DNA from 2 places in the Serratia sarumanii genome. Region 2 is predicted to be linked to the other one. Evidence: predicted binding sites of a transcription regulator. Region 2 holds the regulator's gene; the other holds the start of a gene.

Region 1 (15,719 bases), 900 kb from region 2:
TTCGATCGCCTGCAGCCACAGCGTGACCGCCGGCGGTACCAGCGCCGTCACGTTGATTTGGTGCTGTTCGATCAGGCGGAAGCACTGCCCGGCGTCCGGATCGGCGGCGAACACCACCAGCCCGGCGCCATAAAACACGCCCAGCACGCCCGGCGAACTCATCGGGTAGTTGTGCGCCACCGGCAGCGCGCACAGATAGCGGGTCTGCGCGTCGAAACGGCAGATCTCCACGCTGCGGCGAATGCTGTAGTAGTAGTCGTTGTGAGTGCGCGGGATCAGCTTCGGCGTGCCGGTGCTGCCGCCGGAAAGCTGGAAGAACGCCACCTGATCGGCCGCGGAAGGCTGCGCGACAAAACCGTCGCTCGCCTCGTCCAGCCAGGCGGCTAGCGCCAGTTCACCCTCGGGCTGGCTGCGCAGCGCCACAACCCGCAGCGAAGGATGCGCATCGCGGAAGGCGTTCAGGAATTGATCGTCGGCAAACAGCCCGTGCTGGCGATCGGCGATCAGCAGCGCCGGTTTGATCTGCTCGGCATAGGCGTTCAGCTCGCTGCGCTGATGGCTGAACAGCGCGTTGACCGGCGCCACGCCAATTTTCAGCAGCGCGAAGAACACGATATAAAACTCCGCCACGTTGCCCAGCTGGACCAACGCGGTGTCGCCGGATTTCACGCCGCGGCGCAGCAGAGCGGCCGCCAGGCGATCGGCGCGCTGCTGCAGCTCGCGGTAGGTCAGGCTGCCCTGGGCGTCGATAATCGCCGGGGCGTCGTTGTTGGCCTGGCGATCGAGGATCTCGGTCAGCGGCTTGTCAGTCCAGTAGCCGCGTTCGCGATAGCGGCTGGCGAACTCCGCCGGCCAGGGGGTAAAGGCAATGCTCATCTTGTCGTTATCCTTGATTCATACCAAAGGCACGCAGAATGGTGCTGAGTTTGGTGCCTGTTTCATGCCATTCAGATTCGGGTGAAGAGTCTTCCACGATGCCGGCGCCGGCGAACAGCCGCACCCGGTTGCCGTCAACGGTGCCACAGCGGATAGTCACTACCCACTCGCCGTTGCCTTCGTCGTCGCACCAGCCGACGATGCCGCCGAACAGGCCGCGATCGAACGGCTCCAGCTTGCCGATCAGGGCGTGCGCCTCGGCCGTCGGCATGCCGCACAGCGCCGGCGTCGGGTGCAGCAGGCAGGCCAGCGACAGGGCATTTTCGTCTGGAGACGCCGCCTCGCCGTCGATCGGCGTAGAGAGATGCCACAGCGTCGTGGTGGTCAACAATTCAGGGGTGTGCGGCACGTTCAGGTAACGGCAGCGGCCGGCCAGCACGTCACGCATGCTTTCGGTGACGATGCGATGCTCGTGGCGATCTTTCGCCGAGGCCATCAGCCGCTCTCCCACTTCGCGATCGCGCTGCGGGTCGGCCTCGCGCCGGGCGGAACCGGCCAGCGGGTTGGAATAGAAACGGCCGCCGTCCTGGCGTAGCAGCAGCTCCGGGCTGGCGCCCAACAGCGCGCCCTGCTCCAGCGGCACATGGAAATGGAAACCGTGCGGGTTCTGGGCAATCACGCGCGCCATCAGCGCATGGCGATCCACCGGCTGGCGCGTTTCGATCTCCAGCAGGCGCGACAGCACCACTTTATCCAGTTCGCCGGCCTTCATCGCGTCGACGGCGTCGCTGACCATGTTCATAAACGGCTGCTGCGGCGGCAGCTCCGTCACGCCGGCCAGTTCAGGGCCGTTCGCCGGCGGCCGAACGCCGGCCATAAAGGCGGCGCGATCGAACCAGCGGCTCTGCTGCGGAATAAACAGCGCCGAAGGCTGCCGGGTATCGAACGGGATGGCGCCGCACAGCAGCGGTTTTTTGATACCGGCCTGCCGGGCCTCGGCAAACGCCTGCCGTACGCTGCGCTGGAACTCGCCGTTCAGGTCGGCGCCGTCTGCGGCCGGCAGGCGAATGCGGCTGAAACAACCGGTGGTGGTCAAGCTGCGGAAAGGAGAGGTAAAGAAGAAGCCCGACGCCGGAGAAAAATCAGCGGCGAACCGGTGTTCTTCGCGCTCCTGCATTTCCTTTCGATTGATGTCGTTCACGGCAGTATCCATCGCTTCGCCCTCAAGGATTTGAAGTGATAACCAATATAATAATGATTATCATTTGAGTTAATTCCGCGCTAAATTACTCGCCGATATTTGCTATGTCAATAAACGTAAGCACTTCTTTCATTTCGAAATCATGACATAAACGCTGTGGGTTTTACGCATGCCGATGATAAGCATTGCTATTTGATCCCACAGCGTTGTCTTAACGCGTTCGACTACTTTTCTGTGGCGGGCTGCGGCTCCGGTTTGTGCAGCGTGACCTGGCGCAAACCGGTCATGGCGAACAGCAACAGGATGCCGAGCACCGCCGCGCCGAAGCCGAAACCGCTGGCGCTCATCGCCGGCAGCATGAAGGCGCCCATCGCCCCCAGCAATAATGCGCCCAGCGCATCGCCCACCACGTTCTGCGCCGTCCACAGGCCGTTGATGCGGCCGAGGAAGTTGTCCGGCGTCAGGCTCTGGATCAGGCCGTATTGCAGCAGCGAGTTCAGCGCGCTCAGGTAGCCGAACGCCACCAGGCACAGCAACGCCAGGCTGTACCACGGCATCAGGCCGAACAGGCCAATGGCGGCGAACGCCGCGATCGCCGTCAGCAGCATCACCCAGCCGGGGCGCGCCACGTGCGCCACGCGCCCGCTGGTGAACGCACCGATGGCCGCGCCGAGCGGCACGGCGGCGTACATATAGCCGAGGTGGGCAGCGTCGATGTGCCAGCTCTCCGCCATCGCCGGGTACAGCACGCGCACCGCGCTGGCCATGGTCAGCAGCGCGCCGATCAGCGCCACCATGCCGATCACCTTGTTCTGGAACAGGAAGGCGAAGCCGCCCGCCAACGCGCGCAGCGGGTGTTCACGCGGCTGCGGCGGCGGCATCAGCTGCGGCAGGCTCAGCAGCGGCAGCAGCGTCAACAGGGTGCCAAACGCCGCCAGGCCGTAGTTCCAGGCAATGCCCATATGGGCAATCACCAGGCCGCCAATCGCCGGGGAAAGAATCGAGCCGAAGCGCACCGTCAGCATGCTGATGGCGCCTGCCTGCACGATGTTTTCGCGGCCCACCAGCGCCGGCGTGGCCGCCAGCAGCGCCGTCACCCCCACCGCGCCGAAGAAGCCGTCCCACACCGCCAGCAGATAAATGGCCGCCAGCGAAGGCGACGGCAATAGGGCGTTGAGGCACAGGCCGACGAAGCCGACGCCGCAGGTGGAACGCGCGAACAGGATCAGCCGGCGCCGCTCATAGCGATCGGCCAATACGCCTCCCATCAGCAGCCCGGCGAACATGCCGCCGCCGGCCAGCGTCACCGCCAGCCCGACCTGCAGGGTGGAACCGGTCAGCGCCTGGATCTGCACCGGGATGGCGATCGCCATCAGCCCCAGCGCCACAATGGAGATAAAGCGCGCGCAGAATACCGCGCGGAAAGCCCGGTTGGTTTTCAGCAGGCTAAAATCAAGCAGGATGGAGGGTTTGCTACTCATCGGTTGTTCACCACATCTTTAAACGGGGATTCTGCAGTTGCGGGGCGCTATGCTAGCACAGATGGCGAAATCAATAATGATAATAAAACTCATTGATATTCAACTGTGAGCAACCGCAAGAAACGCCGCCACACGCGGGGTAATCCCCGTGCCTGGCGGCGAGATGACGGGCGCGATTACAGCGTGCGCAAGATCCGGTTCAGCAGCGGCCCCAGCACTTTGAACGACGCCGGCGAAACGATATCGACATGCGCGCAGTCCAGCTCGTGCGCCTGCAGCGCATCGACGTACTGCGACCAGGTCTGCTGCACGTCCATCCCTTCCTGCAATGTGCGTTTGGCGACGAACAGCGTCGCCTGGCCGCGGAAGCGGGCGGTGCGCGTGTGCGACAGCAACCGCACCGAATCGGCGTAGTTGGCTTCGATGTTGTCGAACATCGCGGTGCGCGTCTCGCCCAGCGCCGGATCGAGCGTATCCTGCGACACCGCCAGGAACTGCTCGCGCTCGCGCTGCACTTCCTTCAACACGTTGTCGTCCAGCATCACGTCCCAGTTTTGGGTCTCCGGCGGATAGGTATCCAGCAGGCCGAGGAACGCCACCTGCTCGCCGCGCGCCTGCAGCCGGGCGGCGATGCCCTGCGCCAGCGTGCCGCCCAGCGAGTAGCCGATGAAGTGGTATGGCCCGTGCGGCTGTACCTGCAACACCGTCTGCAGGTGGGCATCCACCACCTGATCCATATCTTCGCTCAGCGCCAGCGGGCCGTCCGGCCGCGGCGACTGGATACCGACCAGCGACCAGTGCTGATCGAGATAGCGCGGCAATACGCTGAACTGCCAGGAGAAACCGGACGCCGGGTGCAGACAGAACAGCGTCGGCCCCTCGGTGACGCGCAGCGGCAATACGCTGTCGAATCCGCTGCGATCGGCCTCTTCCTGCGTACGATCTTCCGCCAGCAAGGCCGCCAACTGCTCAACGCGCGACGCCACCATTACCTGGCCGACGGACACCGCCTTGCCCAGATCGCGGCGCAGCTCCGCCGCCAGCCGCATCGCCAGCAGCGAATGGCCGCCGAGCGCGAAGAAATCGTCATCGGCGAACACCTGCTCGCGCTGCAGCAATCGGGCAAATACCGCCGCGATCTCGCTTTCCAGCCCGGCCTGCGGCGGCCGCCCAGCCTTGCGCTCGCCGCCCTGCGGCTGCGGCAAGGCCTTGCGATCCAGCTTGCCGTTGGCGCTCAGCGGCAAATCGCTCATTTCCACCAGCGCCACCGGCACCATGTGCGGCGGCAGCCGGTCGGCCAGCGCCGCGCGCAGGGCTTCCGCATCCCAGCCCGCGCCAGGCTGCATCACCAGATAGCCCACCAACTGGCGCGCATCGCCGCCGGCGTCCACCGGCGTGCCCTGCAACACCAGCGCGTGCGTCACCGCCTGGCGCACGCCCGGCAGCGACAGCAAGGCGTGGTCGATTTCGCTCAGCTCGATCCGCTGCCCACGGATCTTCAGCTGATCGTCGCTGCGGCCCAAATATTCCACCGCGCCGTCCGGCAGCCAGCGCGCCACGTCGCCGGTGCGGTACATGCGCCCGCCCTCGCCGAACGGATCGGCGACAAAGCGGCTGGCGGTCAGATCCGGCCGGCCAAGGTAGCCGTGCGCCAGCTGCACGCCGGTCAGATACAGATCGCCCGCCACGCCCGGCGGCACCGGCCGCAGGCGCGCGTCAAGAATGCGCAGCCCGGTGTTCCATACCGGCAGGCCGATCGGCACGTTGGCGCCGGTCACCTTCGCCAGCGCGTCGCCGTGGGCCGGATGCCAGGTCACGTCCACCGCCGCTTCGGTCGGGCCGTAGAGGTTGTGCAGCGGCACCGCCGTGCGGCTTTGCCACAGGCGGCACAGCTCCGCCGGCAGCGCTTCGCCGCTGCAGAACACCTGGCGCAGCGCGGCGCAGCTCGCCACCGCCGCGTCGTCGTCCAGGGCGGCAACGAAAGCCGCCAGCATCGACGGCACGAAGTGCAGCGTGGTAATGCGGTGCTGCGCGATCAGCTGTTGCAGCTGCTGCGGATCGCGGTGCGCCTCCGGCGGCGCCATCACCAGCCGGGCGCCGACCATCAGCGGCCAGAAGAATTCCCATACCGAGACGTCGAAACTGCACGGCGTTTTCTGCAGCACCGCGTCGTCCGCCCCCAGCGGATACTGGTGTTGCATCCACAGCAGGCGGTTGACGATCGCCTGATGGCCGACCAGCACGCCTTTCGGACGCCCGGTGGAGCCGGAGGTAAAGATAATATAGGCCGCATGGTTCGGCGTCGGGCCCGCGATCGCCACCCCGGCGGCGTGGTCGGCCGGCAGCGGCGCGTCATACAGCAAAATTTCGCCCTTGTCGGCGAACCGCGCCTGCTGCGCCGGGTTGGTGATGACCAGCCGGGGCGCGGCGTCTTCCAGCATCATCGCCAGCCGCTCGTCCGGATAACCGGTGTCCAGCGGCAGATAGGCGGCGCCCGCTTCCACGATCGCCATCAACGCCAGCGACAGGAACACCGAACGCGGCAGCGCCACCGCCACGATGTCGCCCGGCCGCACGCCCTGCGCAACCAGCTCACGCGCCAGCGCCATGACCTGCTCGCGCGTTTCGCGGTAGGTGAAATTGAAATGCGCATCCGCCAGCGCCGGCGCGTCCGGCGTGGTTTGCGCCTGCTGCGCCAGCAACTGGCTCAGCGTGGTCGCCGGCACCGGGTGCGCCGTGTCGTTGACCCGCGCCAGCAGCGCGTGATCGTCGGCGGTCAGCATATCGGCTTCGCCGATCGGCAACGTTGCCTGCGCGGCGAACTGCGCCAGCAGCAGCGGCAGTCGCTGCAGGTGCGCCTGCAGTTCCTGGCGACCGTAACGCTCGGCGTTGGCCAGCAGTTCCACCTTCAACTGATGGTGTTCGTCGATAAACAGCGCAATCTCCAGATCGCGCACCGGCCCGGAGGCCAGATCGTGAGTGATGCCTTCGATACCGGCGAAATCCAGCTGGTAATCGAACATTTTGAAGTTGAAGACCGTGCCGTACAGCGGTTCGCCGTCGCCGATGCGCCCCAGATCGCGCTGCACCTGCTCGGCGTCGTAGCGCTGATGGCGGCGCACCGTTTTCAGCTCGCGGCTGATGCGGGCGGCGGCCTCATACAGCGTGGCCTGCGGCTCGAGATGCATCTCCATCGGCAGTACGTTGATCACTGGCCCGGCGGCGCACAGGGCGGCCGATCCGGTACGGCGCATGAAGATAAAACCGGCGCTGAAACTCGGTTGGCCGCTCAGGCGCGATACCCACAGCGCCACCAGCGCCACCGCCATATCGGCGGCGTTCAGCTTCTGCTGCGCGCCGCACTGCACCAGTTCGGCGAAAGCCTGCGGATCGCAGCGCTGTTCCAGCCGGTGGATGCGCGGCGTGGGGGTTTGCCCGGCCAGCGGCTGCGGGCAGAGCGTGGCCGGCGGCGGCAACTGCCGCGCTTTTTCGAGCCAGAAATCGGCGTCGCGCTGCCAGGCCGGCGCCTCCCGGTAAGCCTGGTATTCCGCCACCACGTCGCTGAACGCCGTGAAAGGCGTCGGTTCCAGCGCGTCGCCGCGGCAAATATGGGTGTAAATCGCCGCCACGCGGCGAGCGATGGCGGTGAAGCTGAAACCGTCCACCAGCAGATGGTGATAGCGCTGATACCAGAACCAGCGGTTATCCGCCAGGCGCATCACCACATGGCGATACAGCGGTGCGCCGCTGCCGGCGCGCAGATCGCTCGCCAGATCGATGTCCATCAGCGCGCGCGCGGCGGCTTCGGGATCCGGCGACGTCGTCAGATCGACAAGTTCCGGCTCGTGCACCGCCAGCGCGTCATCCAGCCATTGCACCGGCACGCCGTCGCGTTCCGCAAAACGCAGGCGCAGCATGTCCACCTCGCCCAGGCCCTGGATGATGGCCTGCAGCAGAGGCTCTACGGCAATGGGGCCGTTGAGTTCGATGGCGTGGGCCACCGCGTAGGCATTGCGATGCGGGGAGATTTGATCGGCGACCCAGATGCCGGGTTGCGCCGCGACCAGCGGCCATTCGCCCGCAAGCGCCGGGCCGCTGAGAGAGTTAGGGGTGTGTGACACTGCTTATTGCTCCCGTGATTACCTGGCGCCGGTCACGCCTTGCTTGCTGCGACCGGCAGAATGTCTTGCCAATGCTGTTCCAGCCACTCGGTGCACGCGGTGCGCGCCGCCGGGCCGAAGACGATCGTCCAATCGGACGGAATGGCGCGGAAATCCGGCCACAAACTGTATTGTTGTTGTACGTTGCGCAGCACCAGGCTGCGCTGCTGTTGATCATCGAACGGATTCAGGCTTTCCATCATGTGTTCCTCGTGCCGTCGCCGATGCCGGATAAGCGGTGGCGAAAGCGGAGGCCCAGACCGCCTGCAGCCCGTCGGTCAGGCCGCTGCGCCAGCACAACGCGTCGTGCCCGCCTTCCACCACCCGGTAGTGCACCCGATGGCCGGCGTCGCTCAGGCGAGCCGCCATTTCGCCGCTGACCCGATGCACCAGCTTTTCCTGCGAACCGGCTTCCATAAATACCTTCAGCGCACCGTGGTTGCCCAGGCCATGCCGTTCCACCTGCTGCATCAGCCAGCAGGCGTCGTCGGGGATGCTCGGCAGCTGCAGCATGTCGCGCCGCGGCCACCAGTAGGAACCGGACTGGGTAATTACCGCGCCGAAGCACTGCGGCCAGCGCAGCCCGGCATACAGGGAAGCCAGGCCGCCAAAGCTTTGCCCCGCCACCACCGTATCGGCCGGTTTGTCGCTGTGCGGCGCCCAGTCGGCCAGCTGCGGCATCAGTTCTTCCTGCACCGCCAGCCAGAAATCGTCCTTGCAGGTTAATTCTCGCGCCCGGTGCGGCAGATCGATGATGTCGATCAACACATACACCGCTTCCGGCAACGCCCCCTCGCGGGTCAGCTGCATCAGCGGCTCCCAGACCGGCATCTGCTTCGCCCAGAACTGACCGTCGAGCAGGATAGCCAACGGACGCTCGGCCGGCTTGCTGTCGCCGGTGGTGTAGATCCAAACGTCGCGGCTGTTGCCCAGGCGCTCGCTCTGCCAGGTATGGCGCTGCAAACGCGCCGGCAGCGGCGGCGTGCAGCGCCCGCTGGCGATCTCATACTCGTCGAACGAACGCCATACCGGCTGCGGCGGCGCATCCGGCATGTGCAGGCCGGAGACGCTGTGGCCGCTGGCGCTTTGCCAGGAGCGATACGGGTTGAGCAGATCGGGGGTGGCGCTGGCGAACACCTGGTGCCACCAGTGGCGCAGGTTGTGCATGTTGGCGTGCGCATCGTCGCCGCTGAACGCCGGCGGCCGCTCGTCAAAGCAGGGAATAAAGCAGTAGCTGCCGCGCCAGGCGCCGCTCAGCTCGGTCTGCCAGTACCACACGTCGGTGCCGGCCAAACGCTGCAGGCTTTGCGGCGGATTCGGCTGGTGATGGTCGGTCAGGCAGTTGATGTTGATCCACACGCGGCGGTAGGCGGAGGTCAATTCGCATCCCTGAGGATCGCGCCAGAAAAAGGTGGTTCGCCAGCGGCCGTTACCCGCCGGTTCTACCCATGGCGTACCGCGCCGTGCCACCGTCAACCACCATCCTGGACTGCCCGCATTGCTGCTGGCCAATAATCTGCTGCTTTCTGACTGTAGTTCTGTATTCACAACGCCTACCCATTTTGTAGTTGGCGGCACCGGGAACGTCGACTTTTCCCTATCGCCGGCCACCGCCCGAACGCACTGTACGCCAAATACTATTGATAATAATTTGCATTTGCAATAGTGTGTAAGGCTTGGAGATCGTGCTGGTATTGCGCGCAACGGACAGGGATCGGGGATACATCAATGGCATCCCTTGCCGCAGCCGATTTTCTATTTCCGACTACACAAAAACTACAACCGCCCTTCCCCCCGTTCGGCGAGGGATGGCAGCAAGGTAGGACACTCAAATGAAAAGCAAGCTATCACGTTATTCTTTAGCCACTCTTATCGGCTTGGGATTGGGCGCGTCCGCGTTCGCCAACGCCGCGCAGCAGACCGACACCCCCACCACGGAAGAAAACAGCGGCGCAGCGGATAAAAAGCCGCGCGGCGAAGACACCATCGTCGTGACCGCCGCCCGGCAGAACCTGCAGGCGCCTGGGGTGTCCACCATCACCGCCGATGAGATCAAGAAACGCCCGCCGGCGCGCGACATCAGCGAACTGATCCGCACCATGCCCGGGGTTAACCTGACCGGCAACTCCACCAGCGGCCAGCGCGGCAACAACCGCCAGATCGATATCCGCGGCATGGGCCCGGAAAACACCCTGATTCTGATCGACGGCAAACCGGCCTCCAGCCGCAACTCGGTGCGTCAGGGCTGGCGCGGCGAGCGCGACTCGCGCGGCGATACCGCCTGGGTGCCGCCGGAAATGATCGAGCGCATCGAAGTGCTGCGCGGCCCTGCTGCGGCGCGCTACGGCAACGGCGCCGCGGGCGGCGTGGTCAACATCATCACCAAGAAGGCCGGCGATGCGCTGCACGGCTCGCTGAACGGCTACTTCAACGTGCCGCAACACAAGCAGGAGGGCGCCACCAAACGCACCGACTTCAGCCTGTCCGGCCCGCTGAGCGATTCCCTGAGCTTCCGTCTGTTCGGCGGCTACAGCAAAACGCAGGCCGACGCCTGGGACATTAACGAATCGCATAAGTCCGAACGCGTCGGCGCCTACGCCAACAGCGTCCCGGCCGGGCGTGAAGGGGTGGTCGATAAAAATATCGACGCCTTGCTGCACTGGGACTTCGCCCATCTGCAGTCGCTGGAGTTCGAGTACGCTTACGGCCGCCAGGGCAACCTGTACGCCGGCGATACCCAGAACACCAACACCAACGCCCTGGTGCAGAGCAACTACGGCGAAGAGACCAACCGCATCTACCGTGAAACCTTCGGCCTGACCCACCGCGGCGCCTGGGACAACGGCGTGAGCACCAACAACTACGTGCAGTTTGAGCGCACCCGCAACACCCGCCTGAACGAAGGGCTGGCCGGCGGCACCGAAGGCATCTTCGACACCAAAAACACCGGCTTCGGCACCACCAAGCTGGACGACTTCCTGGCGCACAGCGAAGTCAGCGTGCCGTTTGAACTGGGCGTTGCCCAGACCGCCACTCTGGGCACCGAGTGGACCCAGCAGCGGATGAAAGACGGCACGTCCACCAGCCAAACGCTGATGGGCGGCACCATTCCCGGCATGACTACCGGTACGCGCAGCCCTTATGCTTCCGCGCATATCTTCTCGCTGTTCGCCGAAGACAACATTGAACTGACCGACACCACCATGCTGACGCCGGGCCTGCGCTACGATCTGCATTCGGAATCCGGCAATAACTGGAGCCCGGCGCTGAACCTGTCGCAGGAACTGGGCGACTACTTCACGCTGAAGATGGGCATCGCGCGTTCCTACAAAGCGCCGACGCTGTTCCAGACCAACGGCAACTATCTGCTGTACAGCAAAGGCCAGGGATGTGCCGGCAGCGATACCAAAAACGGCTGCTACCTGCTGGGCAACGACGATCTGAAGGCGGAGACCAGCGTCAACAAAGAGATCGGGCTGGAATTCCATAACGAAGGCTGGCTGGCCGGCGTGACCTACTTCCGCAACGATTACCACAACAAGATTGAGGCGGGTAACTCTCGCATCGCCACCAGCAGCACCGGCACGGCGGTCTATCAGTGGGAAAACGTGCCGAAAGCGGTGGTGCAAGGGCTGGAAGGCTCGCTGAACGTGCCGGTCAGCGAGACCGTCACCTGGAGCAACAACGCCACCTACATGATCGAGAACAAGAACAAGACCACCGGCGATTACCTGTCGGTGATCCCGAAGTTCACCGTCAACTCGACCCTCAGCTGGCAGGCCACGCAGGATCTGTCGATGCAGTCCACCCTGACCTGGTACGGCCGTCAGAAGCCGAAGAAGTACAACTACCAGGGTAAACCGGCCACCGGCGGCGAAACCCGCGAGGTCAGCCCTTATGCCGTCGTCGGCGCCAGCGCGACCTATGACCTGACCAAAAACGTCAGCCTCACCGCCGGCATCGATAACCTGTTCGACAAACGCCAGTTCCGCGCCGGCAACGCGCAGAACGTGGGCGATCCGAACACCGGCGCGATCAACATCGCCGGTGCAGGCGCGGCCACCTACAACGAACCGGGCCGCACCTACTACATGAGCATCAACACCCACTTCTGATGACATGACCCAATGACAAAGGGGCGCCGCGGCGCCCCTTTTTTATATTTATATTCAGTTAGTTGGTGTGCAGCTGAATACGCACCACGCTTTCCGGCTTGCCGGCCTTGGTGGAAGCGCCGTCGTTTTTCACCGTCACGAACAGCGCGTCGCCTTTCGGATCCAACGCCAGACTGTTAGGGTGCGGCGGCAGATCTACGGTTTGCAGACGCTTAAGCGTCTTGGCGTCGAACACCGTCAGCGTCCCGGCGCCGTGATCCACGCGCACGCCTTTGCGGTTGGCGACGTACAGCCGCTGGCTGCGCTCGTCGAGCAGCAGGCCGATCGGCACCTCATCCGTCAGCTCGCTGGCCAGTACCTTGCCGCTGTCCGCATCCAGCGCGAATACCCGGTGGCCGCTGCTGCGCTTCACGTAGTCGTGCCCCAGATGATGATTGCGGTAGTTATCGCGATCAATACCCTGATCGACACCCAGCAGACGATTGCTCGCCGGATCATACACCAGATTCAGCAGCTGATCGGCCTGCACTTCGTGGGTGGCGGTGATCGCCAGCGTGTCGGCGTTCAGGGTGATCACCTGCCCCTGCATGTTGGAGACGAATACCCGGCGGCCCTTCTCATCCAATGTGATACCCACCGCGTTGTAGCCGAAGCCCGGGATCACTTTCTCCAGCTTGCCGGCCTTGGTATCGACCACGTACAGCACGCTGTCGACGCCGAAGCCCAGCCCCGGCAGGAACAAGCGGCCGCTTTGCGCGTCATACTTGATCTCGCGAATGCGGTACAGGTAGTCCTCGGTGATTTTGAACTTCTTCAACTCCGCCAGCAGGAAGTCCAGGCGCTTGCCGCTGATGCCCGCCTGCTTGTAGGCCTGCTCCAGCACCGCTTTGTCCAGCAGCTTGATGCTGCCCAGCGCGTGGTTGGTGGTGGTGTCCACCACCCCGACTTCGCCGTTGAAGCCCTGAGTCAGGTACAGGCGATTGCCCGCATCGTTCAGCGCCACGCCGAAGCCTTTCACCTGCAGCGGGATCTCCGCCTTGATCGCCAGGGTGTTGGGATCCAGCCGCAGCACGCGGGAGCGCGCCTCTTCCTTCCAGTCCGGCGCGCTGACGAACAACGCCTGTTGCGAGGTGCTGTAGGCCATCTCCACCACCGCCGACGACAGCGCCTCGCGCTTGATGTCCTGCGGTTTGATGCCGGCATCGTCGGCCTGCGCAGCGCCGGCGACCACCAGAGAGGCCGCCACCAGCAGCGACAGTAACGCGCGCGGGGTTGCTAGGGTTCCAGACATCCTTTTATCTCCTTGAAAATCATGCTTTCGGTTAGAGTGAAACAACGTCATGCCTGCGGCCCGGGCGGCAGCGCCGCCAGAGCGATATCGCCAGCGATGTGCTGCGCAAACTGGGTAAAGACGTGCTGAACGCCGTCGGCGATCAGATTGGCCTGCTCCCGGCTGTAGTGATCCTGGCGATAGGTCATCATCACCCGCAGGGATTTCGCCCCGGCCAGATCGTCTTCCATCACCTCAAACTGCAGGCCAAGCAGCGACTCGGCTTTTTCCGGCTCCACCTGGCGGTAGGCGATCGCGCTGCCGTCCTGCAGCCGGAACTCGCCGTTCAGCTTGATGCGGCTGTGGATCTGGATGAACACTTCGAACATGTGGTTCTTGCGGTCGGCGTCCACACCGAACAGCCCTTCCTCCACCAGATCGATCGGAATATCGGTGTACGGCAGCGAGCCGTTGATGGTGTTTTTCACCTGGCTGACCAACCCGGCCACCGTCAGCCCCTCGTCGAAGCGCACGCGGTGCACCACCACGGTGGTGAAGTAGCCGACGGTATCGAAGAACTCGGCGTCGTTACGGCCGGAGGTCGAGGTGCCCACCAACAGATCCGCCGGGCCGCCAAGCAGGCGCAGCGCCGAGGTAATCCCGGCATACACCACGTTGAACAGCGAAGCGTTGTTGCGGCGGGCGAGCTGATACAGGCCTTCCGCCACGGCGGGATCGACCTCGAACTCCAGCCAGCCGCCGTTGACGTCCGCCGGTGCCGGCACCGCCGGGTGGGTGGATGGCTCTTGCCGGAAGATCGGCTGGCCGACCGGCGCGCCGCGCAGCGCGTCGAGCCAGTAGTCCAGATGTTGCTGCTGCACCCCGGAGGCCCGCTGCTGCCGGGCGAAGGTGTGGAACTGCGGCGGCTGCCCGCTCCACTGCGGCGCCTGGCCGACGACGCGATGGCGGTAGGCGACGCCCAATTCATCCATCATCAGGTTGAGCGACCATTCATCCAGCACCACATGGTGGAACAGCAGCGACAGCAGCTGCTGACCGTTGTCCGCATCGCGCAGCAGCGTGACGCGCAGCGGCAGCTCGGCGGCCAGATCGAACCGGTGCTGGCCAGCGTCGGCCAACAGGGCGGCGGCGTTGCCCGCCGGCGTCTCGTGGGAGAAGCGGAACCACTGGTACTCCGAAAGTTCGGCGGCCGGCACCACCACCTGCACCACCGCGCCCTGCTGCTCGACGAAGCGTGAACGCAGCACGGTATGGCGAGTCATGACGTCGATAAACGCCTGACGCAGCGCCGTTTCATCCACCGCATCGAAGAAGCGCAGAGAGAACGGCAGGTTGAAAATCTCGTCATGGCCGAAGGCTTCATACACCTTCCACAGCGATTCCTGCGCCAGCGACAGCGGTGCCTGCGCCCGATCATGATCGTCGGCGGTAGCCACCGCGGCATTCGGCTGCGCAACGTTCAGGCGTTTGGCATAGCCCGCCAACCCGAGCGCCGTCGGATGGCTGAACAGATCGTTAATGTTGATTTCGATCTGATGCAGGCTCAGCAAACGGCCGATCACCCGGGTGGCCACCAGCGAATGGCCGCCGCGATCGAAGAAGTCTTCATCCAGGGTCATTTCCGGCGCCACCAGCGCCTCACGGAACTCCTGCAAAATCAGCGGTGCAACGCTTTCGTCCGCGTCGCCGTTCGCCGCCGGCGCGGCCATCGCCGGGGAAACGGACTCAGCCGCCGGCAATGCGACGGCACTCCGCTGCCCGGCCAGGAAGGCGCTGAACTGCTCCAGCAGGAAAGGCGCCGCGTGCGGAGAGAGGCGCGGATCGGTGACCAGCTCGAGCGTCAGCGCTTCCTCCTCCGGCAACTCCAGCAGCAGCGCCAGCTCAAACGGCGTATGCAGCGGCGGCAGCAACAGGCGTTCGGCGTGAACGCCTTCCAGCCGCCACTCTGCGGCCAGATCGTCGCGCCAGGCCACCAGCAGCTGCGCCCGTTGCGGATCCGGCTGTTCAGCCACGGTTTGCGCCAGCAGCCGCTGCCCGGCGTCGCCCTCGCCATGCTGTACGGTCAGGCGCATCAGCGGCGGTGCCGTCAGGCCCAGCTCCAGGCCGACGCACTCCGCCGTATCCGCTGCCGGCACGCACAGCTGCACCGCTTGCCCGCCGGCCTGCGCGGCGACGAACTCGGCAAACCGCGCCGCCACCGCCGCCAGCAGCGCCCGCGGCGTGTCGTTGGCGGGCAACAGCGAGCGCGCAATGCGCGTGACCACGCGCGCGCCCACCGGCGGTAAGGCTTCAGCGCGCTGCGCCGGGCTGCGATAATCCTGCAGTGAGACCGCCTGGCGCACCCACGGCAACTGCGGCTCCGGAGTTTCCGCCAGCTCGACCGGCTCCGCCGCGAAAGGCAGAGGCATCGCGTCCCCGTTATAACAGGCGGACAGCATCGCCGGCAGATGACGCCACGGCAGCGTTTCCGCCAGGATGTCATGCAAGACCACGCCCAAAATCACGTTATCGCCCGGCGTGAGCAACAGCAGGCAGCGCAGCGGCGCTTCGCTTTCCAGTACAAACGGCGTTGCCTGCGCTTGCAGCAGGCGACAA
Region 2 (15,719 bases):
TAACGGCCCCGGCATCCCCGCCGATCAGCTGCAGCTGATTTTCGACAAGTTTTCACGCGGCAATAAAGAGTCGGCGATCCCCGGCGTCGGCTTGGGGTTAGCGATTTGCCGTGCCATTATTGAAGTGCATGATGGCCGCATCTGGGCGGAAAACGGCGCCAACGGCGGCGCCAGCTTCCGCTTCGTGCTGCCGCTGGAAAAACCGCCCGAGATCGACGGTGACGCCTTCGATCTGTAATCAACGCAGGGGAAACGTGAGCATAACGCCAACCAACATTCTGATTGTTGAAGATGAAAAAGAGATCCGCCGCTTCGTGCGCACCGCGCTGGAGAGCGAAGGCCTGCGGGTGTTTGAAAGTGAAACGCTGCAGCGCGGGCTGATTGAAGCCGGCACGCGCAAACCGGATCTGATCATCCTTGATTTGGGGTTGCCGGATGGCGACGGGCTGAGTTACATCCGCGATCTGCGGCAGTGGAGCGCCATTCCGGTGATCGTGCTGTCGGCACGCAACGCCGAGGAGGACAAGATCGCCGCACTGGACGCCGGCGCCGACGACTACCTCAGCAAGCCGTTCGGCATCGGCGAGCTGCTGGCGCGGGTGCGGGTCGCGCTGCGCCGCCACTCCGCCAGCCAGCAGGAAAGCCCGCTGGTGAGTTTTTCAGCGATCACCGTCGATCTGGTGAATCGCCGGGTGCTGCGCAACGACGAAGATTTGCACCTGACGCCGATCGAGTTTCGCCTGCTGGCGGAACTGCTGGCCAACGCCGGCAAGGTGATCACCCAACGTCAGCTGTTGAGCCACGTCTGGGGGCCGAACTACGTGGAGCACAGCCACTACCTGCGCATCTACATGGGCCATCTGCGGCAGAAGCTGGAAGCCGATCCGGCCCGGCCCAAACACCTGCTGACCGAAACCGGCGTCGGCTACCGCTTCATGCCTTAACCCCGGCGGGCGCGGTGTGCCGCGCCTTTACGCCGCCGGGCCTTTCTTCAATCCGACCATAAATTCCTTAAACGCATCGCGCAGCGGAGCGAACACCGGGTGTTTACGGTTTTCGATCATCACTTCGGAGAACAGCTTCAACCCCACGGCGAAGGCCGCGCTCTGCTCGGGGCCGAAGTTCAGATCGTCACGCGCCCGGATGCGCTCGACGATCTCGAGAATATCGTCGTGGTTGGTCACTTCAAAACTCAGCGGCGCTTTCTCGACGGGATTGCCCTGGCGATCGCTCAGGGCTTCAACGGTAATAGTAAAACGGTGGCCGGGCATCAGTTCTTCTCCTGCTGCGTGGGTTGAATATGCATTTCGCTTTCGATCGCCGCCACGGCGGTCAGCAACGCGGCGTTGATGCGCTCCACCTGCTGCGGCGTGAGATCGGCGCGCATCACGTTGCCGCGCAGCAGGCTGCGCAGGCGGTTCATGGCGTCGTAGATGCCTTCCGCCAGGTTGCCGTGCCGATGATGCTCGCGGCCGGCACCCGCCAGGCGCGCCAGAATGACGTCAACCGCCTGTTGATGCTTTTGCAGCTCGCCCTCGCCCACCGCGGTGATGCGGTAGCTTTTGCGGCCGTTGCCGGTGGTGAGCGGCTCAAGGAAATCCTGCTCTTCCAGCAGCGTCAGCGTGGGGTAAATCACCCCCGGGCTCGGCACGTACAGGCCGGAAGAGGCTTCCTCAATCGCCTTGATCAGCTCATAGCCGTGGCTGGGCTTGCGCGCCACCAGCGCCAGCAACACCAGGCGCAGATCGCCGTGTTCGAACAGACGATGACGCCCGCCCCGGCCGCCGCGCCCACCCCGGCCGTGCTCTTCGCCGTCGCCGCCGAAATGATGGCGCCCGCCGCGATGACGGCGGCCCTCTTCACATTCATGATGGTGATGGTGATGCCGGTGTAAACCTAATCGATGAAACATAGGGTGATACCTCGCTTTAACAGTGAACATCAATACGAGGTTGTTTAGATATATCTAAACAGCGTCGATAACGCTAATCTAGATCGATATATCTAAATTCGCAAGCGCGCACCGATAAAAAGATATATCTAAATTGAAGACATAAAAAAAAGCGCTGTAAAAACAGCGCTTTTTATCAATCAGGGAAAGTGATTACTTGGCGGAAGCCAGCACTTCGCTGACGATTTCGACCGCTTCATGCTCAATCTTCTCGCGGTGTTCCGCGCCGAGGAAGCTCTCGCAATAGATCTTGTAAGCCTCTTCGGTACCGGAAGGACGAGCCGCGAACCAGCCGTTGTCGGTCATCACTTTCAGCCCGCCGATCGAGGCGCCGTTACCCGGCGCCGCGGTCAAACGTGCGGTGATCGGATCCCCGCCCAGCGTACTGGCCTTGACCATCTCCGGCGACAGCTTGGACAGCGCCGCTTTCTGCGCATGGGTTGCCGGCGCCTGGATGCGGTTATAGCTCGGCGCACCGAAACGCTTGGCCAGATCGTCATAGTGATGCTGCGGGTTCTCACCGGTTACCGCGGTGATTTCAGCCGCCAGCAGGCACATGATGATGCCGTCTTTGTCCGTCGACCACGGCTGGCCGTTGAAGCGCAGGAACGAAGCCCCGGCGCTCTCTTCGCCGCCGAAGCCCAGGCTGCCGTCGAACAGGCCGTCCACAAACCATTTGAAACCGACCGGCACTTCCACCAGCTTGCGGCCCAGGTCGGCCACCACGCGGTCGATCATCGCGCTGGACACCAGCGTTTTACCGACTGCGACATCGGCGCCCCACTGCGGGCGATGTTGGAACAGGTAGTTGATGGCTACCGCCAGATAGTGGTTCGGGTTCATCAGGCCTTTCGGCGTGACAATGCCGTGGCGGTCGTAATCCGGATCGTTGGCGAACGCCAGATCGAATTTGTCGCGCAGCGCCAGCAGGCCGGCCATCGCCGACTCGGACGAGCAGTCCATGCGGATGATGCCGTCGTGATCCAGGTGCATAAAGCGGAAGGTCTGATCGATGGAGTCGTTCACCAGCGTCAGATCCAGCTTGTAGTGTTCCGCCACGCGCTGCCAATAGGCGATGCCGGAGCCGCCGAGCGGATCCACGCCCAGCTTCAGGCCGGCGCGTTGAATGGCCGGCATGTCGACCACCTCAACCAGGCCTTCGACATAAGGCTGCACCAGGTCTTTGGCGTGCAGGTGGCCACTGTTCCAGGCCTTGTCCAGCGACTGGCGCTGAACGCCTTTCAGCTGCTGCGCCAGCAGTTCGTTGGCGCGCTTCTCGATCACCGACGTCAGGTTGGTGTCAGCCGGGCCGCCGTTCGGCGGATTGTATTTGATGCCGCCGTCTTCCGGCGGGTTGTGGGACGGCGTAATGACGATGCCGTCGGCCTGCGCGCCGCCGCGGCGGTTGTGGCACAGAATGGCGTGCGATACCGCCGGCGTTGGCGTGAAACCGTTATTTTCCTGCACGATCACATCGACGCCGTTGGCGGTCAGCACTTCCAGCACGGAAATGAAGGCCGGCTCAGACAGCGCATGGGTATCTTTGCCCACGTAGCACGGGCCGGTGGTGCCCTGCTGATGACGAACTTCGGCGATCGCCTGAGCGATGGCGAGGATGTGCGCTTCGTTGAAGCTGTGGCGCTGCGCGCTGCCGCGGTGGCCGGAGGTGCCAAACTTCACCGCGTGTGCGGCATTGCCGGCTTCAGGTTGCAGCACATAGTACTGCGACGTCAGCTGGGCTACGTTGATCAGATCGCTTTGGCAGGCGGGCTGCCCGGCACGTGGATTATTCGCCATCGACATATCTCCCTCATCCCTGTCGGTGACCGGGCAATACGTCGCGCACGGCCAGCATGACGGGCTGTTCGCTAAATTAGACGGTACCGCAAACTTTCTCGATCAGTTCCGCCGGGAACTGCATCGCCTGCATGATGTGTTCGATCATGCTGCGTTTGCGGCCGGTATTGGTATTGGTGATCACCCAGTAAGGGGTGCCCGGTACATGCTTCGGCTTGGTATGCGTGCCGTTGGCCAGCAGGGTCTGCTGATCGCCGGCGAAATAGGTGCGGGTACGGCCGGTCAACGCCTCGGTGGCGGCGGCGAAACCGGCGGCATCGAGGGTGTACAGCGTGGACAGCACCAGCATGAAACGGTTGACCGCTTTGTTCTGCTCGGCGTATTCATCCGATAACAGCAGCTCACGCATGGCGCGCACGCGATCGCGCGGACGCTGCGCCGGCGCCGCTTTTTCCAGCTCGACGGACTGCGGGGCACTGGCGGCAGGCAACGCGCGCACCGGCTGCCCGGCGGTGAATTTCAACATGCGGCGTAAAATATCGGACGCGCTTTCACCGATGTGTTGCGTGTGGCTGGCAATATAACGGTAAAGCTCTTCGTCGACTTCAATAGTTTTCATCTTTATCCAATACTGTTTTTTCTACTTAGAACCTGAAGCCAGATCCTGCATTCAAGCCATGGGATTATAAGGTTAAAAGCGCTGGGGCGAACACAACAATGTGCCTCCGGACGGCAAATGCAGACTAATACCTATAGCCGGCACTGCCAAGCCCGCGCCGCGAAAATTCCGCATGATTCATCGTGCGATTCAATCATGATACCCTAATCTGAATCTCTCTCAGTATGAACTTCGCCATGAAATTACATTATCAACTGCTGGCCGCCGAGTCAGACGCGCTGCCGGTGCTGCTGATCCACGGGCTGTTCGGCAATCTGGACAACTTGGGCGTGCTGGCGCGCGATCTGCATAAACAGCACACGGTGATCAAGGTCGATCTGCGCAATCACGGCCTCTCCCCGCGCGCCGACGACATGAACTATCCCGCCATGGCACAGGATCTGCTGGCGCTGCTCGACGAACTGCAGCTGGAGAAAGCGATCGTCATCGGCCATTCGATGGGCGGCAAAGCGGCGATGGCGCTGACCGCCATCGCGCCCGAGCGTGTCGCCAAGCTGATCGTTATCGACGTCGCGCCGGTGGATTACCAGACCCGCCGCCACGACGAGATTTTCGCCGCGCTGAAGGCCGTCAGCGCCGCCGGCATCACCCAGCGCCAGGCGGCCGCCGAGCTGATGCGCGACTACCTGCAGGAAGAAGGCGTGATCCAGTTCCTGCTGAAGTCCTTCCACAACGGCGAATGGCGCTTCAACCTGCCGGTGCTGATCGCACGCTACGAAGACATCACCGGCTGGCAGGAAGTTCCGGCCTGGCCGCACCCGACCCTGTTCATTCGCGGCGGCCTGTCGCCGTACGTGCAGGACAGCTACCGTGCAGACATCGCCCGCCAGTTCCCGCAGGCTCGCGCGCACGTCGTCGCCGGCACCGGCCATTGGGTGCACGCCGAAAAACCGGAAGCGGTGCTGCGCGCCATCCACCGTTTCCTCGACGAAGCCTGAAAAACACGCTCCCCTGGCGAAAAAACGCGCTAAAGATAACGGCTTAGCGCGTTTAGCCCGCAGTTAGGCATTGTCGCCGCTCCATCTGCTGGGGTAATATGGCGCGCTATAATTTTGCCGCCGCGCCAGCGCGTTCATGAACGCCGGTTCGGGGGTGAATTTGGGTTAGGGTTTATTGGCCCGAAGTGTGTTAACCGATGCCTCCGGAAGCGTGCGAGCGCTTTTTGATGCAAACTCCCTTGCAGTACCGCTACCTATGGCAAAAGAACAAACGGATCGCACGACGCTGGATCTGTTCGCAGATGAACGCCGTCCGGGGCGCCCGAAAACCAACCCGCTCTCCCGCGATGAACAGCTTAGAATCAATAAGCGCAATCAGTTACGGCGCGATAAAGTGCGTGGATTGCGGCGCGTAGAGCTGAAAATCAACGCGGATGCGGTGGACGCCCTGAACAAACTGGCGGAACAGCGCAACATCAGCCGCAGCGAACTCATCGAGCAGATGCTGTTGGCGCAACTGGCGGAAGAACAGCCGGAACATTGATCTCTTCGGCCGCACGCGCGGCGCGGCGTTAAGGACAACGCCGGATCGACCACGCTTTTCTTCATTCTCCGGCATCGCATAAATGCGATAAAACCCCGGCGCCACTTTCTGGCATGATACGCATTTACCGGCTAGAGACTGCGCCTGTCGGCGCCCGCCCCGGAGGCGAAAGGCTCTTGCCATGGCATCATTTTAATCGGCGTCAGCGGCGGCAGTGCCGGCGTCGAGTAATGCAATTACTTGAATTTAAAGGTTATACGCGATATGGCTACTGTAGGCATTTTCTTTGGCAGCGACACTGGCAATACCGAAAACATTGCCAAAATGATCCAGAAAATTCTCCAGAAACAGTTTGGCGACGACGTCTCTGAAGTGCATGACATCGCTAAAAGCAGCAAAGAAGACCTGGAAGGGTTCGATATCCTGCTGCTGGGTATCCCGACCTGGTACTACGGTGAAGCACAGTGTGACTGGGATGATTTCTTCCCGACGCTGGAAGAAGTCGACTTCAACGGCAAGCTGGTGGCGCTGTTCGGCTGCGGCGACCAGGAAGACTACGCGGAATACTTCTGTGACGCGATGGGCACCATCCGCGACATCATCGAACCGCGCGGCGCGGCCATCGTGGGCCACTGGCCGACCAAGGGCTACCACTTCGAGGCCTCCAAAGGCCTGGCGGACGACAACCACTTCATCGGTCTGGCGATCGACGAAGACCGCCAGCCGGAGCTGACCAACGAGCGCGTGGACGCCTGGGTCAAACAGATCGTCGAAGAGCTGAGCCTGGCCGATATCGTCGGCTAAGCCCGGCACTGGCGAAAGGTTGAACAAAGGCCCTGTAAAGTGCATAGTGTGCCCACAGGGCCGTCATCGGCAGCAGGGATTGCTGCGATAGAAGCTACAGATTTGTAACTTCCCACCCCGTCACGGTAGACTGAGATATCGGTTTATCCCATCCATCAAGGCGTTGCATGCAAAACATGCAATAGTGCAATTATATCTTTGTTAACAACCGGCGGTTTCTATTTAGTACAACCGGTTCTATAATGAGACGCATTAACTCTTTGTGCCGACCGATGCCACAGGCGAGTACGCCTCAACTTGATTAGCATAGTAACAGGACTGAATTCGCATGACCGACAACAACATCGCACTGAAGAAGGCCGGCTTAAAAGTCACGCTTCCGCGACTCAAAATCCTGGAAGTACTGCAAAATCCGGAATGCCATCACGTCAGTGCGGAAGATTTGTACAAAAAACTGATTGATATGGGCGAAGAGATCGGGCTGGCAACGGTTTATCGCGTACTGAACCAGTTTGACGATGCGGGCATTGTGACACGTCACAATTTCGAAGGCGGCAAGTCCGTGTTCGAGCTGACCCAACAGCATCACCACGATCACCTGATTTGCCTGGACTGCGGCAAAGTGATTGAATTCAGCGACGAATCCATCGAAGTTCGCCAGCGTGATATCGCCAAGCAGCACGGCATCAAGCTCACCAACCACAGCCTGTACCTGTACGGCCACTGCGAAACCGGTGACTGTCGTGAAGACGAAACGCTGCACGACAAGAAATAAGCCTGACCGGCTATGAAAAACCGCCTCACACCGAGGCGGTTTTTTTATGCCCGCCGTGCAACGGGCAAAAAAATCCCCGGACAAGCCGGGGAAAATCATGTCATGAAATATCACAATTGCAGCGGCACTGCGACTCCACGTACTACTCTCACTTCAACGTCCGCCCCGCGCCGACACGCGCGAAGGCAGACGCATTCCCCCTTCGTTATACGGCCTGCCGCCGGGGCAGCAGGCCGTTGCACCGGGCTTAAACCTTCTCGGCGCGGCTGTAGCGTTTACCGTCCGGGCTGACCGAACGCACCTGAACGTCACCGGAAACCGCCGGTTTGGCCTTGGCGTCATAGCGCTGCCACTGCTTGCCGCCGTCGGTGGAATACTCGATGCCCAATCCCGGCAGCGCGATATTCGCCTCCAGCTTGCCGCCCGCTACGCGCGCGCCCGGCACCGGCAGACGGTAAGCGACGCCGCCTTTGTCCAGCTTGGCCAGCTCACGCTGGCCCAGAATATTAGCGAAGCGCAGCCAGTCTTTCTCCAGCGCCTTGGTATCGACAAAGTGGGTTTCCCCTCCTTTGTATTCGCGGCCGGCGCGATAGTCCTGCTCCCAACCGGCGCGGTGCCAGGCGCGTTCCGCCACCGACAGCGCGCGTGGGAAGATCATGTATTCCATCTGCGGATCGGTGCGCTGGGTTTCGCTCCACAGCTGAGCGGACAGCCCGTAGGCGCCCGGCCACGGCTTGTCGCTCTTGGCGCTGAAGGGGTTGCCGTCGCGGTCGACCGAGGTTTCCGCGTTCTGCGGCATGTTGTCCGGCGCAAAGCTGAACACCTTGCGCTCGTCGCTGAAGCGGGTGCCCCAGTAGTAACCGCGCTCGTCCGGGTTCACCTCGTAAGGGAAGTCCATATAGACGTAGTCCGGGTTGGAAACCACCACTTCATACCCTTTGTTGGCCCAGTCGTTGACGCTATCGAAACCGCCCCAGTACAGGGTATCCCAGAAGTTGACGCCCACGCGCGAGGTGGCGAACGCCTTCGCGCTCTCGGCGTCTTTCAGGCCGTCCTGCCAGGCCTGCATTCTGTCGATGCCGTGCGCCTTCACCAGCTTGCTGACCTCTTGGCCGAAGTAGCTCGGCAGGTGCTCCATGTCGGCCACCTTGCCTTCTTTGATCATCGTCTGGCACACCTGCGACTTGGCCCACGGCTTGTCTTCGTTGCTCTGATCGATGATGCCTTTGCCCGGCTCCGGTTTCGCCTTGTCGGTATAGCCGGCGCCCAGGCGAATGTTTTTCGCTTCGTCGCCGCCGAAGTGCCAGGTCTTGATCGGCTGGCCGGCTTCTTTATGCATCTGGGCGATTTCGCCGATCACCTTGTCGACAAAGCGCTGGGAAGAGTCCAGGCACGGGTTCAGGTAGCTCTGGCGGTTAAAGAACTGCACGGAGGTGGTGTTGGAGGTATCGGTCGGATCCACCAGGCGGAATTCGTTGGCCTCCTGCTCTTTCCCGGCGGCATGCAGCTTTTTATAGCGCGCTTCCATCGAGACCACCGCGGCGCGGGCGTGCGCCGGCATGTCGATCTCCGGGATCACTTCAATCTGGCGCGCCTGGGCGTATTTGATGATGTCGATATAGTCCTGACGGCTGAAGAAGCCCCCGTAGACGTCCGGCCCCTGGCCGTACTGCGGCAGCAGGCAGGTGGTTTCGCTCAGATCGTGGCAGCGCTGGCCGCCGACTTCCGTCAGCTCAGGCAAACCGGGGATCTCGATGCGCCAGCCTTCGTCATCGCTCAGGTGGAAGTGGAATTTGTTGAGCTTGTAGGCCGCCATCTGATCCAGCAGGCGCAGCACCGCGTCCTTCTTATGGAAGTTGCGCGCCACGTCGAGGAAAATGCCGCGATACTCGAAGCGCGGCGCATCGCTGGCGTCCAGCGTGGCGATCTTGCCGCTGCCGTCGCTCGGCACTAACGACAGGATCGACTGCAGCCCGTAGAACACCCCGGCCTGATCGAAACCGATCACTCGCGCCTCTTTCTTGCCGATTTTCAACTCATAGGCGCCTGACACCGCCATCGCGCCTTTAAACTTGCCCGGCTGAATGTCGGTCTTGATCGGATAGCCGTTGGCCTGAACCGGCACGCCCAGCAGCGCAAAGCGCTGGTTGACGGCGTCCGCCGCCGGCTTGACCAGCGTGCTCAGATCCGGTGCCACGCCGTTACGCAGATCGGCGTCCTGCGCGTGTACTTTCACCTGCATCGGCGTCGGCACGATCTGGCCGCGCAGCGCGCCGGCAGGCAGCGTCTGCAGATCGGCATTGCTGACAAAGCGCGAAGCCGGCGTCATCAGAATATTTTTGTCGTCCTTGGTGCGCTTCCACTGGTCGCCGGTGAACGGCGCCACGAACTGATCCAGATTTTCGGTATCGGTATTCGCCAGCATTTTCGGCTTGGCGTCGCCGGACGTGGCATACCAGCGCGGCAGGAAGTCGTTTCTGAACAGCTGCCAGTATTCGGCCACCACTGGAATTTCCACCGCCTTACCGGCCGGGAAACCGCTGAATTTGGCGGTCGGCTCCAGCTTGTACAGATCGCCGGTGAGGTGAGCTATCTTGAACTGGTCGTTGTCCACCCGCAGGGTCTGGCGCGGGCTGTGGAAATAGATGACCCAGTCTTTGCCGTCGATCGCCTGGCCGTCGTTGCTGAGGGTGAACAACACCCGGTTGCAAGAGGCCCAGTCGGCGCCCAGCGCCGCGCAATCCACGCCGTTTTCGCCGGCGCGGTTATCCAGCATTTTTACGTTCAGCTTCAGCTGACTCAGTTGATCCACCAGCTGTTGATCGGCCATGGCGTTTCCCATGCCGCCCAGGAATCCCATCGTTGCCGTCAAAGCGGCTAATGCGCTCAGTTTGAATGCGTTCATGTTCTTGTCCTTCTTAATTATTGTTATCGCGAATTTCTTGCCACAGCTTGCCGCACTTGGCGTCGTAAGCCTGACCGTTGCCGCTGTGAACCGCCATAATGCAGTTCTGATAATCCATCACCCGCACCGTTTCCTGCGCGGCGAACTGCTGGTGCTGCTTCTCTTGCTTCAGCACGTTCAGCACCGCCTTGCAGGGCTGCAGACGCTCCGGCGAACCTTCGGCGGTGTTGATGCAGGCGCTGTAAGCCTGCTTCAATTTGGCATCTTCCGGCGGCGCGGCGGGTTGCGCGCAGGCGCTCAAGGCCGCGGCGGCCGCCAACATCAGCATGATTTTTTTCATCGTTGAATTCCCTTAACTTGCCCCCGGCGGCGAGGCCGGGGAACGCATCAGAAGATGGTGAATGGCGCGATGACCATGAACTTGACGTCTTTCTCGTCCTGGAAGATGTTGCCGTAACCGCCGCCCCAGCTCGGGATGTTGGTGTGGTTGTCATACTGGGTGTAGTGCAGCTTGATCAGCGTGCCCTTGGCGCGCCCTTCCTGGATGGTGTACATCGCGTCCAGGCTCCAGGCGCTCTCTTTCAGGCGCTGGCTCTGATCGTAGATCGGGTTGGTGCTCGGCTTGGCGTCCCAGGCGTAAACGTAGGAGCCGCCGACCGCCATGCCCGGCAGGTTCCAGTTGCTGAGGTCATACATCACGCCGGCGTACACCGCTTTCTCGCCGTTGGCGTTAAAGTCAGAGCGGTTGTCCCACCACACGTCCAGACGGCCGTTGGATGAGGCGTAGGTTGGGGTCATGCGCTGCAGGAAGAAGCCCTGGTTGCCTTCCGCCTTGACCATGGTGCCTTCCAGACGCCAGTTGAACTGCCCGGTGGTGTAACCGAAGGTCAGCGCCTGCAGCCAGGCCAGGCCGTCGTAGATGCTGTTTGGATCGTTCTTGTCGCTGATGCGGTCTTCCGCACCGTAGAACTGGTAACTGGTGGTCAGCGGGTTGCCCAGCAGATCGAATTTGTAAGACGCTTTAGTGAAGTATTGATTCACGTATCCCTGCGCCTGGCCGAAGGCGGCTTCCAGCACCAGATCGTTTTTGAAATCGTATTTGGCGCCCAGCGAGTGCAGGTAGGAGACGCGGGTTTTCCTGTCGTTCTGGCGGAAGTCGTCCACCTCGATATGCCACGGTGCCTTGTATTTGTCGGCCCACATGTAGGAGAAGCTCAACGCACCGGCATCGCCGTAGTCGAACTTGGCGCCGGCTTCGGCCCCCTGATAGGTGCCCGGCATAAAGCTCCAGTGTGGCGCCAGCAGGGTTTGGCCGCTCGGCTGAATATAGCCGGCGCGCGCCCAGACCGGGCCGTATTTGAATTTGGCGGCGGCTTTGTACAGGCTGATGCCGCCCTTGTCACCGGAATAGTCTTCGTCGTAGGTCCGGTTTTTCGAGGAAAACGCGATCTCGTTCGGGTGGCCGCTGGCGCTGGATTCCGCCAGCTCGATGGCGGTGAAGGCACCGACGTCCAGACCGAACATATCCCAGGCGTAGCCCGAAGCGAAATCCAGGCTCAGGTTGGCGGTGGAGTGCGACAGGTTGGTGGTGTATTGGTTGTAATCCTTGCTGTCCGGATTGAGATCTTTACGGTCGCGCTCACGTTGCCAGTAATAGATGCCGCCGGTCAGCGTGGAATCATCGATAAACCCTGCGGCTTTCGCCTCAGGCGCCATGGCAAACCCTGTTCCCAACAGCGCGCCCGCGACTGCGAGCGCCAGCGTTTTACGCTGAGCACCGTGCGTACCCATATTGAAATTCCTCTTTGACTTAACTTAAAAGTTGCAGCCGCCTGTGTTCACCACTGCCCTGCACGACTGCCAATAAAAAACCCGAACGGGTAAAAAATATTGCCGACGAGATGTTATTCCCACAGCACTAATTGCTACAGACAGACTATTTTTCGCGACGCGAATTATCAAATGAAAAATGCGGGAGATTTGTCAAAGTATGACAAGGAGCACATATCAGTGAGATTTTGTTACGCCGGTGATCATGGAAGGTGTCGAATAAAAAATTCAATTAAATCAGAATAAATTGAGATACCAGGTCAACCAGAGACGATTAATGGTTTCAGCCCGACTAAATCCGTCAGTCAGGCGATAAAAATTGAAAGCGCTCTCTAAATGAAATTAATTCGCATCACGAATATATAAGTAAATATTAAGACTAACAAGGCCAATATCAGAAAGCTTATGGGTTAATGCGCCGTGATTAATTAAACGCGCTCCGGTTAAAATCAGAGAGAAATAGACCGCAGGTGAAATTACAGGCAAAAAAAAGCGCGGCCTAAGCCGCGCTGATTCATTAATTTTCGAGGCGAATAAGATTAGCCCTCGATTTTCGCCCAGGTGTCGCGCAGGCCGACGGTGCGGTTAAACACCAGATGCTCGGCCGACGAATAGCGACTGTCGGCGCAGAAGTAACCTTCACGCTCGAACTGATAGGCTTTCTCCGGCTGTGCGGCCGCCAGGCTCGGCTCGACGAAGCCGTGCTTGATCACCAGCGATTCCGGGTTGATGGTGGAGAGGAAATCTTCCGCCGCGCCCGGGTTAGGCACGCTGAACAGGCGATCGTACAGGCGAATTTCCGCCGGCAGCGCGTGCGCCGCGGACACCCAATGGATCACGCCCTTCACCTTGCGGCCGTCGGCAGGATCTTTGCTCAACGTTTCCGCATCGTAGCTGCAGAAGATGGTGACGATCTCGCCCGCTTCGTCCTTCTCGACGCGCTCGGCCTTGATCACGTACGCATTGCGCAGACGCACTTCTTTGCCCAGCACCAAGCGCTTGTACTGCTTGTTGGCTTCTTCGCGGAAGTCGGCGCGATCGATATAGATCTCGCGGCTGAACGGCACATCGCGGCTGCCCATTTCCGGCTTGTTCGGATGGTTAGGCATGGTGACCATTTCCACCGCATCGCCCATGTTCTCGATGACGATTTTCACCGGATCCAGCACCGCCATGGCGCGCGGGGCGTTCTCGTTCAGATCGTCGCGGATGCAGGATTCCAGCGCCACCATCTCGACGTTGTTGTCTTGCTTGGTCACGCCGATGCGCAGGCAGAACTCGCGAATCGAGGCGGCGGTATAACCGCGGCGGCGCAGACCGGAGACGGTTGGCATCCGCGGGTCGTCCCAGCCTTCGACGATCTTCTCGGTCACCAACTGGTTCAGCTTGCGCTTCGACATGATGGCGTATTCGAGGTTGAGACGCGAAAACTCGTACTGACGCGGGTGGCAAGGAATGGTGATGTTATCCAACACCCAGTCATACAGACGGCGGTTATCCTGGAATTCCAGGGTACACAGCGAATGGGTGATCCCTTCCAGCGCATCGGAAATGCAGTGGGTGAAATCGTACATCGGGTAGATGCACCATTTATTGCCGGTCTGGTGGTGTTCGGCGAACTTGATGCGGTACAGCACCGGATCGCGCATCACGATAAACGGCGAAGCCATATCGATCTTGGCGCGCAGGCAGGCGGCGCCTTCGGCGAACTCGCCGTTGCGCATCTTCTCGAACAGCGCCAGGTTCTCTTCCACGCTGCGATCGCGGTACGGGCTGTCTTTGCCCGGCGCGGTCAGGGTGCCGCGATATTCACGGATCTGCTCCGGCGACAGCTCATCGACGTAGGCCAGCCCCTTGGTGATCAGCTCGACCGCATACTGGTGCAGCTGATCGAAATAGTCTGAGGAGTAACGAACGTTGCCGCTCCACTCAAAGCCCAGCCACTCCACGTCGTGCTTGATTGACTCCACGAACTCGATGTCTTCTTTCACCGGGTTGGTGTCATCGAAACGCAGGTTGCACTGGCCCTGATAGTCCTTGGCGATGCCGAAGTTCAGGCAGATGGACTTGGCGTGGCCGATATGCAGATAGCCGTTAGGCTCCGGCGGGAAGCGGGTATGTACCGACGTGTGTTTCCCCGACGCCAGATCTTCATCGACGATCTGACGGATAAAATTGGTTGGGCGGGCTTCAGCCTCACTCATTTCACTGTTCCTCAATGCAAAGCGCTACACATAACCGCCTATGATCCAACAAGCCACGTCTGGAAACAACCGTTTGTTGCACGAAAAATGCGGCGCGTTGCCCCCTCGGCGCGCAGCGCACCGCCGTGGGGCGAAACGGGATAAAAAAAGCGGGAAGAGATCGCTCTCTTCCCGCCAAATCGGGGCAAACTCCGCCATGATGCGTGGCCGGCTCCCGGTACTACTCAGGTAAAAACGGCCTTACTTTTGGATCTCGTACAGCTTGGTCTGACCGGCGACCACCGAGCCGCTGGCCAGCGCCGCCAGGCCGGCGTAGTCGTCAGCGTTGCTGACCACCACCGGGCTTATCATCGAACGCGCGTTGGCGTTGAGATAATCCAGATCCAGTTCCAGGATCGGTTGACCGGCTTTCACTTCCGCGCCCTCTTCCACCAGGCGTTTGAAGCCCTGGCCTTCCAGCGCGACGGTGTCGATCCCCATGTGCACCACGATCTCGGCGCCCTTGTCGGTTTCCAGGCAGAACGCGTGGTTGGTATTGAAGATTTTCACCACGGTGCCGTCCGCCGGCGCCACGACGATGTTGTCGGTCGGGCGAATCGCCAGGCCGTCGCCTACCGCCTTGCTGGCGAAAGCTTCGTCCGGCACCTGATCGAGCGCCACGACTTCACCGGTCACCGGCGCCACCAGCGTTTCAAACGCGGCTTTCGGCGCGTTCGGCACCGCCTGCGGTTTGGCTTCCGCGGCAGGGGCCGCCGCCGGGGCCGCCGCAGCCGCTACCGGGCCGGCTGCAATCACGTTGCGCATTGCGCTGGCGATAAGTTCAGCACGGGTGCCGACGATCACTTGCACGCTCTGCTTGTTCAGGCGGATAACGCCGGATGCGCCGAGGCGTTTCGCCAAGGCGTCGTTCACCAGCGCGGAGTCTTTCACATTCAGACGCAGGCGGGTGATGCAGGCATCGATGCCGGTCAGGTTGTCGGAACCGCCGATCGCGCCGACGTAGCGACGGGCCAGCGTGGTGGTTTCGTTTTCGTCTTTACCGGCGTTGCTGTCGACGTTGACGTCATAACCGTCGGTTTCGTCACCGGCAACCGCCAGTTCGCGGCCCGGGGTCATCAGGTTGAATTTCTTGATGGTGAAGCGGAACACCACGTAGTAGATGACGAAGAACACCAGGCCTTGCGGGATCAGCATGTACCAGTGGGTCGCCAGCGGGTTGCGGGACGACAGCACCATATCCACCAGCCCGGCGCTGAAGCCGAAACCGGCGATCCAGTGCATGCTGGCGGCGA

Evidence for each region. The regulator Fur, encoded in region 2, represses iron uptake genes when iron is present. The targets are predictions, from matches to a motif close to ATAATAATGAGAACNACTATCAA.
Region 1: a site for Fur is predicted at 9,353-9,375, ahead of fes (enterochelin esterase). Genes of this name have one in related genera too.

What each region holds. Positions count from the first base shown of each region.
Region 1 covers NZ_CP124750.1:306,709-322,427, reverse strand. The annotation lists gene SSARUM_RS01425 ((2,3-dihydroxybenzoyl)adenylate synthase) at 1-876, opposite strand, end outside; gene SSARUM_RS01420 (isochorismate synthase) at 884-2,089, opposite strand; gene entS (enterobactin transporter EntS) at 2,302-3,558, opposite strand; gene SSARUM_RS01410 (enterobactin synthase subunit F) at 3,735-7,679, opposite strand; gene SSARUM_RS01405 (MbtH family protein) at 7,712-7,918, opposite strand; gene fes (enterochelin esterase) at 7,893-9,266, opposite strand; gene SSARUM_RS01395 (TonB-dependent siderophore receptor) at 9,551-11,833, shown strand; gene SSARUM_RS01390 (YncE family protein) at 11,892-13,124, opposite strand; gene SSARUM_RS01385 (condensation domain-containing protein) at 13,172-15,719, opposite strand, start outside.
Region 2 covers NZ_CP124750.1:1,205,252-1,220,970, reverse strand. The annotation lists gene kdpD (two-component system sensor histidine kinase KdpD) at 1-238, shown strand, start outside; gene kdpE (two-component system response regulator KdpE) at 255-944, shown strand; gene SSARUM_RS05750 (DUF3861 domain-containing protein) at 972-1,271, opposite strand; gene SSARUM_RS05745 (PadR family transcriptional regulator) at 1,271-1,912, opposite strand; gene pgm (phosphoglucomutase (alpha-D-glucose-1,6-bisphosphate-dependent)) at 2,105-3,748, opposite strand; gene seqA (replication initiation negative regulator SeqA) at 3,825-4,367, opposite strand; gene ybfF (esterase) at 4,592-5,365, shown strand; gene ybfE (LexA regulated protein) at 5,622-5,909, shown strand; gene fldA (flavodoxin FldA) at 6,174-6,713, shown strand; gene fur (ferric iron uptake transcriptional regulator) at 7,042-7,488, shown strand; gene SSARUM_RS05710 (beta-N-acetylhexosaminidase) at 7,736-10,393, opposite strand; gene chiQ (ChiQ/YbfN family lipoprotein) at 10,407-10,733, opposite strand; gene chiP (chitoporin ChiP) at 10,781-12,184, opposite strand; gene glnS (glutamine--tRNA ligase) at 12,763-14,427, opposite strand; gene nagE (N-acetylglucosamine-specific PTS transporter subunit IIBC) at 14,668-15,719, opposite strand, start outside.